DNA from 3 places in the uncultured Novosphingobium sp. genome. Region 2 is predicted to be linked to each of the others. Evidence: riboswitches for the same ligand, from Rfam matches in the RefSeq annotation. Region 2 holds a riboswitch; each other region holds the start of a gene.

The links. Region 2 has a riboswitch for cobalamin ahead of ACHWRX_RS15200 (TonB-dependent receptor). Riboswitches for the same ligand answer to the same signal wherever they lie in the genome.
Region 1: it holds a riboswitch for cobalamin, as region 2 does, so the genes downstream of both, cobW (cobalamin biosynthesis protein CobW) here and ACHWRX_RS15200 (TonB-dependent receptor) in region 2, are expected to answer to the same signal.
Region 3: it holds a riboswitch for cobalamin, as region 2 does, so the genes downstream of both, ACHWRX_RS03210 (TonB-dependent receptor plug domain-containing protein) here and ACHWRX_RS15200 (TonB-dependent receptor) in region 2, are expected to answer to the same signal.

Annotation. Positions count from the first base shown of each region.
Region 1 is NZ_CAXYKL010000032.1:5,614-9,957, reverse strand. It holds gene cobN (cobaltochelatase subunit CobN) at 1-836, opposite strand, end outside; gene cobW (cobalamin biosynthesis protein CobW) at 848-1,885, opposite strand; cobalamin riboswitch at 2,083-2,314, opposite strand; tRNA gene ACHWRX_RS02060 (tRNA-Pro) at 2,400-2,476, opposite strand; gene yajC (preprotein translocase subunit YajC) at 2,675-3,013, shown strand; gene secD (protein translocase subunit SecD) at 3,031-4,344, shown strand, end outside.
Region 2 is NZ_CAXYKL010000272.1:21,001-25,344, forward strand. It holds gene ACHWRX_RS15195 (hypothetical protein) at 1-493, opposite strand, end outside; gene ACHWRX_RS15200 (TonB-dependent receptor) at 493-2,673, opposite strand; cobalamin riboswitch at 2,899-3,143, opposite strand; gene ACHWRX_RS15205 (energy-coupling factor ABC transporter permease) at 3,211-3,888, opposite strand; cobalamin riboswitch at 3,941-4,169, opposite strand; gene cobO (cob(I)yrinic acid a,c-diamide adenosyltransferase) at 4,274-4,344, shown strand, end outside.
Region 3 is NZ_CAXYKL010000051.1:145-4,488, forward strand. It holds partial or broken gene ACHWRX_RS03205 (N-acetylmuramidase domain-containing protein) at 1-212, opposite strand, end outside; gene ACHWRX_RS03210 (TonB-dependent receptor plug domain-containing protein) at 302-2,188, opposite strand; cobalamin riboswitch at 2,296-2,491, opposite strand; gene ACHWRX_RS03215 (cell wall hydrolase) at 2,691-3,857, shown strand; gene ACHWRX_RS03220 (hypothetical protein) at 3,999-4,298, shown strand.

The DNA.
Region 1 (4,344 bases), on a different contig from region 2:
GTATGGCCATCCTCGTCCCGCGCGGAAAAGGCCGTCGCGTTGATGATCGCGGACGGCTGCAGAGCCGCCACCCATCGCCCGATCGCGGCGCGTGCGTGTGGTTCCTTCAACGAGGTGGCGTAAAGCGAAAGAGTGGAAAAGCCGGCTTGCTCCAACTGCTCGTGCAATTGGGTGAACGGAGCCAAGTCGTCTGCGGTGAGGTACGAACGGTAGAACACGATCAGCACTAGCGGGCGATCGCTCGGCCGCACGAAGCGGTTGGGATCGCAGAGGCTCGATGCCGGGTGCCATCCCCCAGCTGGCGGCAAGGCTTGCGCGCTCCCGGCGATGGACACCGCGATTCCCGCCCGCTGCGCCAGCAGGCCCAGCGCGCTACGTGCCGCCTCTGCGCCTCCTGCCTGGCAATGCTCCTGCAATTCGCGAACGACTGAGACCGGCACGGTGGAGGCCGAATCCAGGCGATCGTCCGGCCGCCCGTCGCCGGTCAGCACGGCCAGCGCGATCCCCTTGGCGCGCGCCAGCGCCTCGACTTGGGCGAGGCCGTAGCTCCAGTAAGCCGCGCCGCCGATCAGCCGGATCAGGATCGCCCGGGCACCGGCCAGGGTACGCTCTATATACGTATCGACCGACAAGGGATGCGCCAACGCCGACAGGTTGGCGAGGCGCAGCGTCGGGAAGGCGGGGTCCAGCAGCCGCGCCTCATGCCAACCTTGCGCGAACGCGCCAAGGTCGCTGTCCGAGAAGGACAGGACCGCCAAGTCCGCGGGCGCTTGCCCCAGATCCTGCGGGATGGCGGTTTCCTCCATCCCGTGCACTTCGCGGAAGATGACGTGCATCGCCTGGGGCTTCAGCCCGCCAGAGCTTCTCGGATCGCGATGGGATCGACATGCGCCCGCTCGGCGATGGCGACCAGCGTCGTCTCGCGGCGCTCGCCCGGCTTCCAGGCGCGATCGTATTGATGCCGCACGCGTGATCCCACCGCCTGGATCAACAGGCGCATCGGCTTGCCCGTCACCGCGACATAGCCCTTCACCCGCAGAACATGCTGTTCGCGCGCGAGGGCTTCGATGCGCACGACCAGATCGTCGGGATCGGCGATCTCACCAAGCGTCACCACGGTGCTGTCGAAATCGTCATGCTCATGATCGTCCTCGCCATCATGGTGAGAAGGCCGCGCGGCCACATCGTTCTCCGCCGCCGCTTCCAGCCCCAGGATGACGCGAGGGTCGACCACGCCGTCGGTCAGTTCCACCACCGGCACCACGCGGGGCGATTCGGCGGCGATGATCGCGCGCGCGGCGGCTATGCCTTGCGGCCCTGCCAGGTCCGCCTTGGTCAGCAACACCATGTCGGCGCAGGCCAGCTGGTCCTCGAACACTTCGGACAGCGGCGTTTCATGATCGATGCTGGGATCGGCCTGGCGCTGTGCGTCCACCGCCGCCAGATCGGGCGCGAAGCGGCCCGCCGCCACGGCCTCGGCATCGGCAAGGGCGAGCACGCCGTCCACCGTGATGCGGCTGCGGATCGCAGGCCATTCGAACGCTTTTAACAGCGGCTTGGGCAAGGCCAGGCCGCTCGTCTCGATCAGGATGTGATCGGGGCGCGGCTCCAGCGTCAGCAGCCGCTCTACCGTGGGGATGAAATCATCGGCGACGGTGCAGCAGATGCAGCCGTTCGCCAGCTCCACGATGTTCTCCGCCGGGCAATCGGGGATCGCGCAGCTTTGCAGGATGTCGCCATCGACGCCCAGCGTGCCGAATTCGTTCACCACCACTGCCAGCCGCCGCCCGCCGGCGTTGCGGATCAGGTGGCTGATCAGCGTCGTCTTGCCCGCCCCTAGAAAGCCGGTGACGATGGTGACAGGCACCTTGGACAGATCGGACATGCGCTTTTCCCTTCCGTGCCGCACAGGGCGGCGAGCCAACAAAAGGTGACGGGGAGGGGCTCTGGACGAGCACGCGCCAGACGCAGGCGCCGTTGCGCCCACGCAGATGCGCAGCACCCGTGCAGCCCCAGCCGCACCGCTTTCGTCGCTCAGACGGAAAGAATAAACCGTGCCGAGACCATCCCCTGGACCAAGGCAAGAGCGACCGGAGCGCCGGCAGGTCTCCTGGCTCGCGGGTCACAGCTTGATGCACGGCCTTCCCAGATCGCGCGGTCGCGCGGTCCAGTGGCTGCCTCCGGTCAAAGGAGGCGAGTGCATCGCGCTATCCGCTCACAGTTGCAGGGACAGCCGCGGAATGGGAGGAGCAAATCCTCCGCACCGCATTCCCGATTAAGCCCGTTGCCGGGCACCGGCGCGATCTATGTCGAAGAATGGACGACAGCCCACCCTTCGGCTGCGCGCTCTAGCCCAAGGCGATCGCGCGGGGAAGGTGTGATCTGTTCGTTGAAAAATTTGGTCGGGACGAGAGGATTCGAACCTCCGACCCCCACACCCCCAGTGTGATGCGCTACCAGGCTGCGCTACGTCCCGACCGGAGGCGCGCCTATAGGCAAGGCTTTGCAGGAGTGCAAGCGTCTCGCGACTGGCGGTGGAACGAAAGCGGGCGCGCGTTGCCAGTGCCTTGGGATGCTGCTAACCGCGCGCGCTGATCTTGCCGTAATGCGGCGGCCCGGCATCCTTTGCCGGTCACGCGTTCGGGCCACAGTACAAGAAGGCGTTTCGCAGCCCATGCACACTTCCATCCTCTCGCTCCTTGCCGCTGGCGCCGGAGCCGGCGCCACTCCCCCGGCTTGGCTTAGCTATCTGCCGTTCGTGGCGATGGGCCTGATCTTCTGGTTCCTGATCATGCGCCCGCAGATGAAGCAGCAGAAAGAGCAGCGCTCCAAGCTGGAGGCGATCAAGAAGGGCGATGAAGTGCTGACCGGCGGGGGCCTGATCGGCCGCGTCATCAGCGTGGACGAGAATTACGTGAATGTGGAAATCGCGCAGGGCGTCCGGGTGAAGGCGGTCAAGTCCACCATCGCCGACGTCATCCCGCCCGCCGGCTCCAAGCCCGCGAACGACTGAGCGAAGGCGCGCCACCGATGCTCGATTTCCCGAAATGGAAGAAGGCCTGGTACTGGTTCATCGCGGGTGTCGCGATGCTGGCCTCGCTGCCGTCGATCTTTGCGATTTCCGGGCTGAACTGGCCCGCCTCGCTGCCCAGCCCGCGTGTTCACCTGGGTCTTGACCTTGCCGGTGGCAGCCACATCCTGCTTGAAGCCGATAAGCGCCAGGTGGCGCAGCAGCGGCTTGAGACGATGGAAGAACAGGTCCGCACCAAGCTGAAAGCGGCTGAGCCTGCGATCGAGGTCGGCGATATTTCCAGCCAGGGCGGCCGCTTGTCGTTCATGGTGAAGAACCCCGGCCAGGTGGACAGCGCGCGTGAAGCGATCCAGCCGCTCACCACCGGCGCGGGTCTTACCGGCCAGCGTGACTGGGACATCCAGGTGGTGGACGGCTCGCGCTTCGTGCTGACGCCGACCCAGCAGGGGATCGACCAGGCCGTCACCAACGCCATGGATACCGCGGTCGAAGTGGTCCGCAAGCGCATCGACGCGCTCGGCACGCGCGAGCCGACGATCCTGCGCTCGGGCGATCAGCGCATCGTCGTCCAGGTTCCGGGGTTGCAGGATCCCAACCAGCTCAAGCAGCTGCTGGGCCAGACCGCCAAGTTGGAATTCAAGCTGGTCGATGTCACCGCCCAGCCGGACGATATCGCCAAGGGCATCGCGCCCGCCGGGTCAGAGATTCTGCCTTATGCCGACCCCAAGGAGGGCCGCGGTTCGCCCGGGCTCGCCGTGCGTCGTCTTGGCGGCATCAAGGGCGATCAGCTGACCGACGCGCGACAGGCGTTCGATCCCAAGAGCAATGCGCCCGTCGTCTCGATCACGTTCAACACGGCCGGCGGCGCGAAGTTCGCGCAGCTGACCACTGAGAACGTCAACAAGCCGTTCGCCATCGTCCTCGATGACAAGATCCTGTCCGCTCCCAACATCAACGAGCCGATCCTGGGCGGTAGCGCCCAGATTTCCGGTAGCTTCAGCGTGCAGGAAGCCACCCAGCTCGCCATCGCCTTGCGGTCCGGCGCTTTGCCGGTCGATCTCAAGGTGGTCGAGGAGCGGACCGTCGGGCCGGACCTTGGCGCCGATTCGATCCACAAGGGCGCGATCGCCATGGCGGTCGGCACAGGCCTGCTGATGATCTTCATGGTGCTGACCTATGGGCGTTTCGGCGTCTACACCTGCGTTGCGCTGATCATTAACGTGCTGATGATCCTGGGCGTCATGGCGGTTTTCGGAACGACCCTGACTCTGCCGGGCATCGCCGGTTTCGTGCTGACGATCGGTGCGGCGGTG
Region 2 (4,344 bases):
GCACCACGCTGCCGGTTTTGCCACTCACATAGAGGACGAGCCCGTCGGGCCGATCGAGTGTGACCTTCCACAAGGGGCGATAGCGATCGTAGCTGCCCGCGACGGTCCACTGATCCCGCTCTATCAGACTGGCCGACCGGACGTTTGCGTGCCCGAAAGCCGCCGCCTCGCGCCTGGCTGCGCCGGCATCGGTGGGGGGGAGGGGCAGCCCTTGCGTGGCCGATCGCGTTTGTTCGCCCAGCCACAGCGGCCCGTCGGGGCCCTGTTGCAGCCAAGTATCGGGCGAAGCAGGGCCATGGACATTGGCCCAGTCGACCGGCCGCAACCCTGCCAGCTGTTCCTCCTCGGTAAGTGAGGGGAACGGCACGTACATCATGACCGCGCCCGAAACGAACCACATCGCCAGCAGCAGGCATGTGGCAATGCCGATCCAGCGATGGACCAGATAGAGCCATCGCTTGCCTTTATGCAGCAGCCCGGGCGCCGTCTTCATCAGATCTGGGCTCTGAGCGCCACATCGACGGAGCGTGGGCGACCCAGCAGCCATTGCTGATCCGAATACGTGGTGGCCGCGTAGTCCTTGTCGAGGAGGTTGTAGACCCGCAAGTCGACCGCCAGATCGGGCGTGAAGGCATAGGACAGCCCGGCGTCGACCACGGCGTAACTGGGCACGCGGAACCGGTTGCCGTTATCCGAAAAGCGCCGGCCGACATAGCGAAGTCCGGCTTGTGCGCGCAGCCCGCCCAGGCCTTGCCAGGTTAGCCAGAGGTTTGCGGCCGTCTCCGGCACGTCGGACGGCGTATTGCCCGCAAAGTCCTTACCGCCCGTGATATAGTCGTCAAAGCGCGCCTTCAAGATCGTGCCGTTCGCATCCAGCGCAAAGCCGCCGGGAAGCGAGAAGGCGAGGGCGGCCTCTATGCCCTTGGAGGATTGCTGGCCGATCTGCTCGATCGGGCTGGTCGGCGTGCGCTGCGCCACGAGCCCTTTCTTGACGATGCGATAGGCTGCCAGCGTGGCAGAGCCTTTGCCGTCCAGGAAGCTGGCCTTGATGCCCGCTTCCACCTGATCGCCCTTGGCATTGGTGAAGCTGAACTGCGTGGCGTTGGTAGTGAAAGTGGTCAACGTCCCCAGCGGATCGACGCCGGTGGAGTATTGGCCGTAGAACGACAGGTTCGGTGTCGGCTGATAGACGGCGCCCACCCGCCAGGTGAAGTTTTCGAACTTGCGCTGCCGCGCGCCATTGGGGAAGGCGTTGACTTGCCCGGTGATGTTGCCGCCCGCGTCATAGATGAAGTTGCGCCGCTTCACCCGGTCTTCTTCATAGCGGAAGCCGCCGATGAGCGAGATTTGCTGGCCGATCTTCAACCGGTCTTCGGCAAAGACGCTCCATTCGCTGGTGCGTGTCAGATAGCGGGGGATGCGGTTGGCCTTGCCGTCGAACGTGCCGGGATCGAAGCGGAAGGGGTCGACTTCGTCCGACTGATCCGCAAACGCGAAGTTGTTCCAATAGGTCAGCTTGATCGCGTTGACATCGAAGCCCAGCACCAGATCGTTGGCCAGCCCGCTGCCCAGTTGCGAGCGGATGGTAAGGTTGGCCTGATCGCCCAACTGCTTGTTATCATGGACGATGCCCAGGTTGTCGAAGCGACGGATCTGGCCGGGGGTGCCGGAACCGTTGCCACTGGGGCATTCTCCCGTGGCGCCGATCCAGCAGTAGTTCTCAAGATTGTACCAGCGGCGTTTGCTGCTCAGCCGATACGCGGTGTTGGTGAAGGAAACCGCGTCGCTGATCGCCCATTGTGCCGTTAGCGTCAGGCGATCGTCGCGATAATGCATCTGCGCATCGCGGACGTTGTAGTTGCGGCGCTTGGTGCGCGGGTCCAGGCGGCCGTCGATCAGCGGCGTCCCGAAGTATTGCATCGGCTTGTTGTCACCATAATCGCCGCGCAGGGTCAGGCTGAAGCGATCCGAAGGCACAAAGCGCAGCGCGCCGCCAAGGGACAAGCTTTCACTCCGGCCACGATCGACCCAGCCATCCGAACGGCGGTAGCTGGCGTCCGCGCGGTAGCTCAGCACTTGCCCCAGCGGGCCGCCCGCTCCGGCCGCAAAGTGCATCGTGTTTTGAGAGCCGTAACTGGCTTCCAGGTCCAGTTCGCGCCGGTCGCTGGGCTTCTTGGTGACGACGTTGATCGCCCCGCCCAGCGCACCTTGGCCATAGAGCACCGAGGATGGTCCGCTCAGCACTTCGATCCGCTCCACGTTCCACGGATCGGTGGGAAAGGTGATGGTGCCGGCGGTGGGGAACAGGCGGACGCCATCCACCAACTGCAGGACAGAGCTCTGCCCGGTGAAGCCGCGCACCGACAAGGCGGTGTTGCCATTGCCGGGATTGCCGATCGTGGTGACGCCCGGCGCGCGTGACACGGCTTCGGCAACGGTCAGATCGCCCCGGGCGCGGATCGTGTCACCATCGACGGTGGCGATGCTGGCGGGCAGTTCCAGCGGGGTCAGGCCCAGGCGGCTGCCGGTTTCGGTTGCCACCTTCATGCCCAGGTCCGACCGGCCGATCACCAGGATGTCGGCTGTAACATCGGAGGACTCGTCAGCTTGCGCGGTACCGGCGAAGGCAGCGGACAGCAGGCAGACTCCGGAGGAGAGGAGGTACTTGTTCATCGTAACTGAGGCCCCGTTTCAAGTATGCTCGAGCCCTTCCAGGGCACGGCATTTGGCTGCAAGTTACGAACGGTTGTGCCTGGCGGCGGGCAACGCCCGCGAACCGTTACAGCAACGGGAGACGGACGTGCGAGACGACCGAGGGAAAACCCATCGCTGCGGCTTGGCCGTTCGTTCGCCGCTCAGACGGAGTTCACCGTGCCCGGACCATCCCCTGGGCCCAAGCAAGAGCGACCAAGCACCGGCAGGTCTCCTGGCTCACGGGTCATCGTTTGACGCACGGCCTTCCCAGGCCATGACAGACGCGAACGTCCGGCCCAGTGGCTGCTTCCCTCGATAGCCGAGGGAAGCGATGCGCATCGCACTCACCGCTTACAGTTGCAGGGACAGCCTCGGATTGGATGGGCACGCCATCGTCACCGCGTTCCCTTTTAAGCCTCTCTCAAGGCACCGGCGCGATCATATATGTTCGATCGGGCGGTCAGGCCGTCTCGAATCATTGGTTATCTGTAACAAGCCACAGGTGGTGGCTTGGGATCAGGCGGTTTCGTAAAGGCGTCGTTCCACCAGTCCGCTGCCCTTCAGGCCGCTAAGGGCCTTGGCGGTCGCCAAGACGGCAAGATCGATCACGGGCTCCACCACGATGACGAGCATGTAAGCGCCGCCGAATGTGGCCAGCGATGCCATGTTGGCTGAGGCGAAGCCCTGGCCCCAGCAGACCCAGAACGCGACCCAGCCGACGATGCCGGCCTGATACGTGGTGGAAAGCGCCAGCGCCTGGCCATAGCCGAGCGCCACGTAGGGTGTGCGCGGCGCTATGATCTTGCGGGCCAGCGCGGCCAGGCCGAACAGCGGCACCAGCAGCGTGGTCACGTTCATGCCGTATTGCGCCAGATCGATCGGAGAGAAGAACAGGCCCTGGATCAGCAGCCCCATGGCGAGGCCGACGGCGCTGGGCGCCAGGCCGAGCGTGAGGAACAGGGTCGAGCCCAGGATCAGGTGGACTTCGGATACGCCCACCGGATGGTGCGGCAGGACCTGGAAGAAGCAGAACACCAGCACGGTGGCGATCAGGCTGCGCAGCGCGACGGAGGCGGCTCCGCTCTGCCGCGCGGTGTCCGCCACCTGCTTCAGCGCGTAAGACCCGGCGGCTGCGGCCGTGATGTAGCCGAGCATCATTTTGCCCGGGGGCACAAGGCCCGGTTCGATATGCATAACACGTTTCTCCTGCCGTCCCACCGACGGCCTTGAGTGGCACCGATGCGCCGGAATGGCGCGAATGCAGGGCCGGTCTCCTGGCTTGCGGGTCATCGCTTGGGGCGCACCTTCCCGGAGCTTTGGGCTCCAGTGGCTGGCGAACCGGGGTTCACCATGCGCCTCTCGCTATCCGCTTACAGTCGCGGGGGCGGCTGAGGCTTCAGGCGCGAACGCCCACCTCATTCCCATGTCCCTCGGGCGGTGAAGCCTTTCGGGACGCCTTGCACGGCTGCTTAGAGGGCGACTGGCCGATAGCGTCAAGCAAATTGATGGCGCATCGGGTGGGATTGCCAGCGCCCGCCTCACCTGCGAACGATGCCGCCAACCCGCCCGGAGATTACCGATGAAGACCCCTCGCACCGACGATGAACACAAGGCCAAGATGGCGAAAGTCCAGGTGGCTCAGGCCCGCAA
Region 3 (4,344 bases), on a different contig from region 2:
TGAGCGGCACTGAACCGCCCCTTCGTCCGCCGGTGGAAGACATGCCGCTCGAACAGGATCTTGGGCCGACCGTCAGGCAGAAATCCGCCACCCGCACTTTCCACCGAAGCGACGGCGCGCAAGGCCGCCACCGAGCAGCCAAGATCCCGGGCCGCGCGCGCATAGTCCGCATCACGCAGCGGCACCGGGTTGCCCTTGAACTCATCCGCCATGTCCACTTCCCTCGTCGCGACGACCATTCCGGAGGTAACGCGGCGGTGTCCGTGTAGGAAAGTGGTTTAACGGCGGCCCCGCTCCGGGATCAAAGTCGCGCGCGAACGCCCACGAAGCCCGAACGCCCGGCGACGCCGTAGCCGCTGACGACCTCGTATTTCTCGTCCGTCAGGTTTTCGATCCGACCGAACAAATCCAGATGCTCGTTGATCGGCAAGCTGGCGCGCACGGTGCCGGTGGCATAGCCTTTTAACGCGGAGAAATTGCCCGCGCTGCTGTAGCTGCCGCTGACCATGCGCAGATCACCGCCCAGCACCAGACCGGCAAGCGGGCTGGTCCAGTCCGCCGACATCGTCAGCGCGTGACGGGGACGGCGTGCAAGGTCGGTGCCCTCGTTGAAATCACCGGCGGTGCGATTGGTGGCCTTGACGTATGTGTAAGCCGCCTGGGCACGCATCCGCTCGCTGACTTGCGCGCCCAGTTCCAATTCGAACCCGGTGGCGCGGGCCCGGCCGATGTTCTGGTAATAGCCAAAACGCCCGTCGTTGCAGAGCACGTTCCCATCCGGGCAGAACGCGAAGTCGATCAGGTTGCGGCTGTCACGCCGGAAACCCGTGAGCGCGAAATGCAGGGGGCCGTTGCGATCGCCATACTCGATCCCGGCGTCGTAGTTGCGGCTGCGCTCAGGATTGACCAACGGATTGCCGTATTCGGAGAACAGCTGATAGAGCGTCGGCACTTTGAAGCCTTCACCGTAGGAAGCCCGCACACGCCACTGATCGACGACGATAAAGCTGCCGTTCGCACCGAACGTCCACTGTCCGCCGAAGCGTGAATGATCGTCGTAGCGCACGCCGCCCGCCAGCGTCGCGCGATCGCCGTACCAGCCCAGCAGCGCGTGGCCGCTGGAAATGCCGGCTTTGTTACGACCCCCGGAGGTGTCGATGCGCGACCATTCGTGATCGGCACCGAAATCGAGGCGGATATCCTGCATGATGCGCCAGGCCCCGAACAACTCTGCGCGGCGCGTCTGGCCTTGGGTATTGGCGGTATCACCGAAGTAGCTCGGCCCGAAGTAGCGGCGGCGGGTGTCGGATATCTGGTAGCCGGCGTTCAGGTCCAGCGCCTCGGAGGTCCACGCCAGACCCGCGCGACCACCGATCTCGCGGGTCTTCTGATAATCGGGCGTATCGATCAGGCCGAAGGGCGGATTGAAGTCGAACCCATCGATGTCGAGCTTGCCGTGCGTGTAGCGGCCGACGATGTTGGCGGTCAGGCCGGGGGCGATATCCACATGCGCGCGCCCGCCCGCGCGCCATTGGCGGAACCCGTCACGCTCGGTGCCACTGGCCGCCTGGCTGATGCCGTCGGTGCGCAAGTATCCGCCGTTCAGGGTGACGCCATAGCCATTGCCGGTGACGCCACCGGTCACCTGCCCGTCAAAGGAATCGCGCGCACCATATTCGGCGCGGGCTTCCAGACCGTTTACGTCGCGCGAGGTCAGGGCGAGGACGCCGCCGATCGCGTCCGATCCCCAGATGACTGAGTTGGACCCGCGCAGCAATTCGATCTTGCCAAGTCCACCCGTCGTCAAGTTACCGAAATCGTAGCCGCCGCTCGGGGCTGCGACGTCAGCCACGCGGATACCATCGACCATGACGAGCAACTGCTGCGAGTTGGCGCCGCGCACGAACAGGCTGGTTTGCGAACCGATGCCGCCAGCACGCGCGATGGTGAGACCGGGAAGGCGCTCCAGCACCCGGGTGATGTCCGGCCCCTGGACCGCATCGATTTCTTCGCGACCGATGACGCTGATCGGCTGCCCGCTCAAGTCCACACGCGCGGCGCTGCCGGTGCCGACAACGGCGATCAGGGTGTCACGGACGCGATCGGCAACGGTGACCTCTCCGGCCTCCTGGGCCATGGCCGGGACGGAGAAAGCCAGCGCAGATGACAGCAAAAACAGGTACTTCATGGATAAACCTCCCACCTTGAACGACATGCCGTTCATGGCAAGAGGGCCCGCGCGCATCCCTCATGGGCGCGCAAGTCCACGCTGCAGCCGGTACTCCCGCCCGGTGCGGAACGACCGTCAAATCGGGCAGGTCTCCTGGCTCCCGGGTCACGGCCTGCCCTCGCCTTCCCGGAGGCGCGATGGCCGCCAGTGGCATCGGTGAGTGCAGGCTCTCCGGTCACAGTTGCGGGAGCAGCTTCGGGTTTACACCGAAATTCCCTCTTCGGTCCGGCAAGCCGGACGACCCCTGACGTGGCCGTGCTGCTAGTCGCGCGGGGAAGGGCCCGCAAGTGCAGGAAGGACACGGTGCCGCGCCAAACTTCGCGATTGGATGGGAGAACTCGTTAACGGGTTAAGCCTATCGCGAAGCGATGTACCGCATCGGGACGCCGCCCAGACCCTTGCTGCACGCGCATTCGCGCGGCGCTATGCGCATGGTCGAGATTCTCTTGATCGATATTTCATGACATTGTCGCTGTCCCAGATCTGCCTTGACGAGCAGCGCCCTCGCGATTTCGTGGCGCGGATCGGGTGGGCACGCGCCGGCCGCTGGTATGCCGCGGGCCAGAGGCGTGCCCGGCTGGCACTGGTGGTGCTGGGGGCGATCGCCCTGCCCGCCTTTGCCGCGCCCGGTGGATGGGCGGACGATTGGGACGCCTTTTCTATCGGCAATGCCGATGCCGCCGCCGCTCCGGTGGAGCCCATGCCCTTCGAGCGGGCGGGCGACAGCTTTCCCGGATCGGCCTTTTACTACCTGCAGTTCGAGAGCCGCGAGCCGGGATTTGGCGAAGGCATCCATTCCGATGCGGGTGCCGCTCCGTCGCTCGACGGAGGGCCTGCCCCAGTCGCCCGGTCCCTGCGGATCGATAACAGCGGCGTCGATCGCACCCGCGCCGAACAATGCATGACGGCGGCGATCTATTACGAGGCGGCCAGCGAGCCGGACGCCGGACAGCGGGCCGTGGCGCAAGTCGTGCTCAACCGCGTGGCGCATCCCGCCTACCCCAAGACCGTGTGCGGCGTGGTCTTCCAGGGATCAGAGCGATCGACCGGCTGCCAGTTCTCCTTCGCCTGTGACGGTGCAATGGCGCGGCGGCCCAACCGCCTGTTCTGGGAACGCGCCGCCATGGTCGCCCGGCAGGCTCTCGCCGGCTATGTCTATGCGCCAGCGGGCTTGGCGACGCATTATCATACGGTCGCGGTGCATCCCTACTGGGCCCCCAGCCTGCACTACTTGCTGACGATCGGGGCGCACCGCTTCTACAGTTTCAACGGACCGGCCGGGCAACCCGCCACCTTCCGCTATGCCTATCTGGGCGGCGAACCCCTGCCAGCGCCGCACCGTCATGACGACACGGCTGCTGCCGTGGCGGCGAGCGCGGCGCTCGATCCGTTGGCGATCCAGAAGGCTTACGAAGAAGGCCTGCAACGCGCGCGGGCCGCCGGGCTGGTCGCCAATCCCGGCGGCCTTGCCCCGACGGCCGCTGCGCCGCCCCCGCCAGCCTACACAGCCGAACTGAAAGAGCGCGGCGGCGAAACCCTCTATCGCGGCGACAATCTACCCGGGGGCAATGACGTGCGCGAGGAATACCGCAACAGCGGCGCCTGGATCGCCAGTCCGACCAGTTGACGTGCCAGTGTTCGATGAGCCGCAAGGTGTTTGCGGCCAAACGCAATCCTCAACGGCGCTGAAACCATAGGCCGTCACGAATAGCTTACGAGACCCAGCTAGATTGGCCTCATACCAAGAAACATAGGGCCGCGACTTCTCATGACTATCCGCTTCGCCGCCGCACGTGCCCGCGGCAAATCGCCCTTGCACACATGGCGCTGCCGTTCGGTGCCGCTGTGCGCCGCCAACGACAACACCCGCGCCACGCTGGACGACGGGATGCTCATCGCCTCGCTGCGCCACTTCGCCAGCCACGGATTGGCCTCCGCGGAGACGGCGGGCGCTTATGCAAGAACGGCCATCGCCGCTGGAGATGAAGCGGCCTTCGATCATTGGCTGGCAATCTGCGCGCAATTCGATCGCCGAATGGCTCTTCACCTTCGGCGCCGAAACGGCTGATCATCACCAGCGTACGATTATTGCTATTGATAACCGTTATCATCTT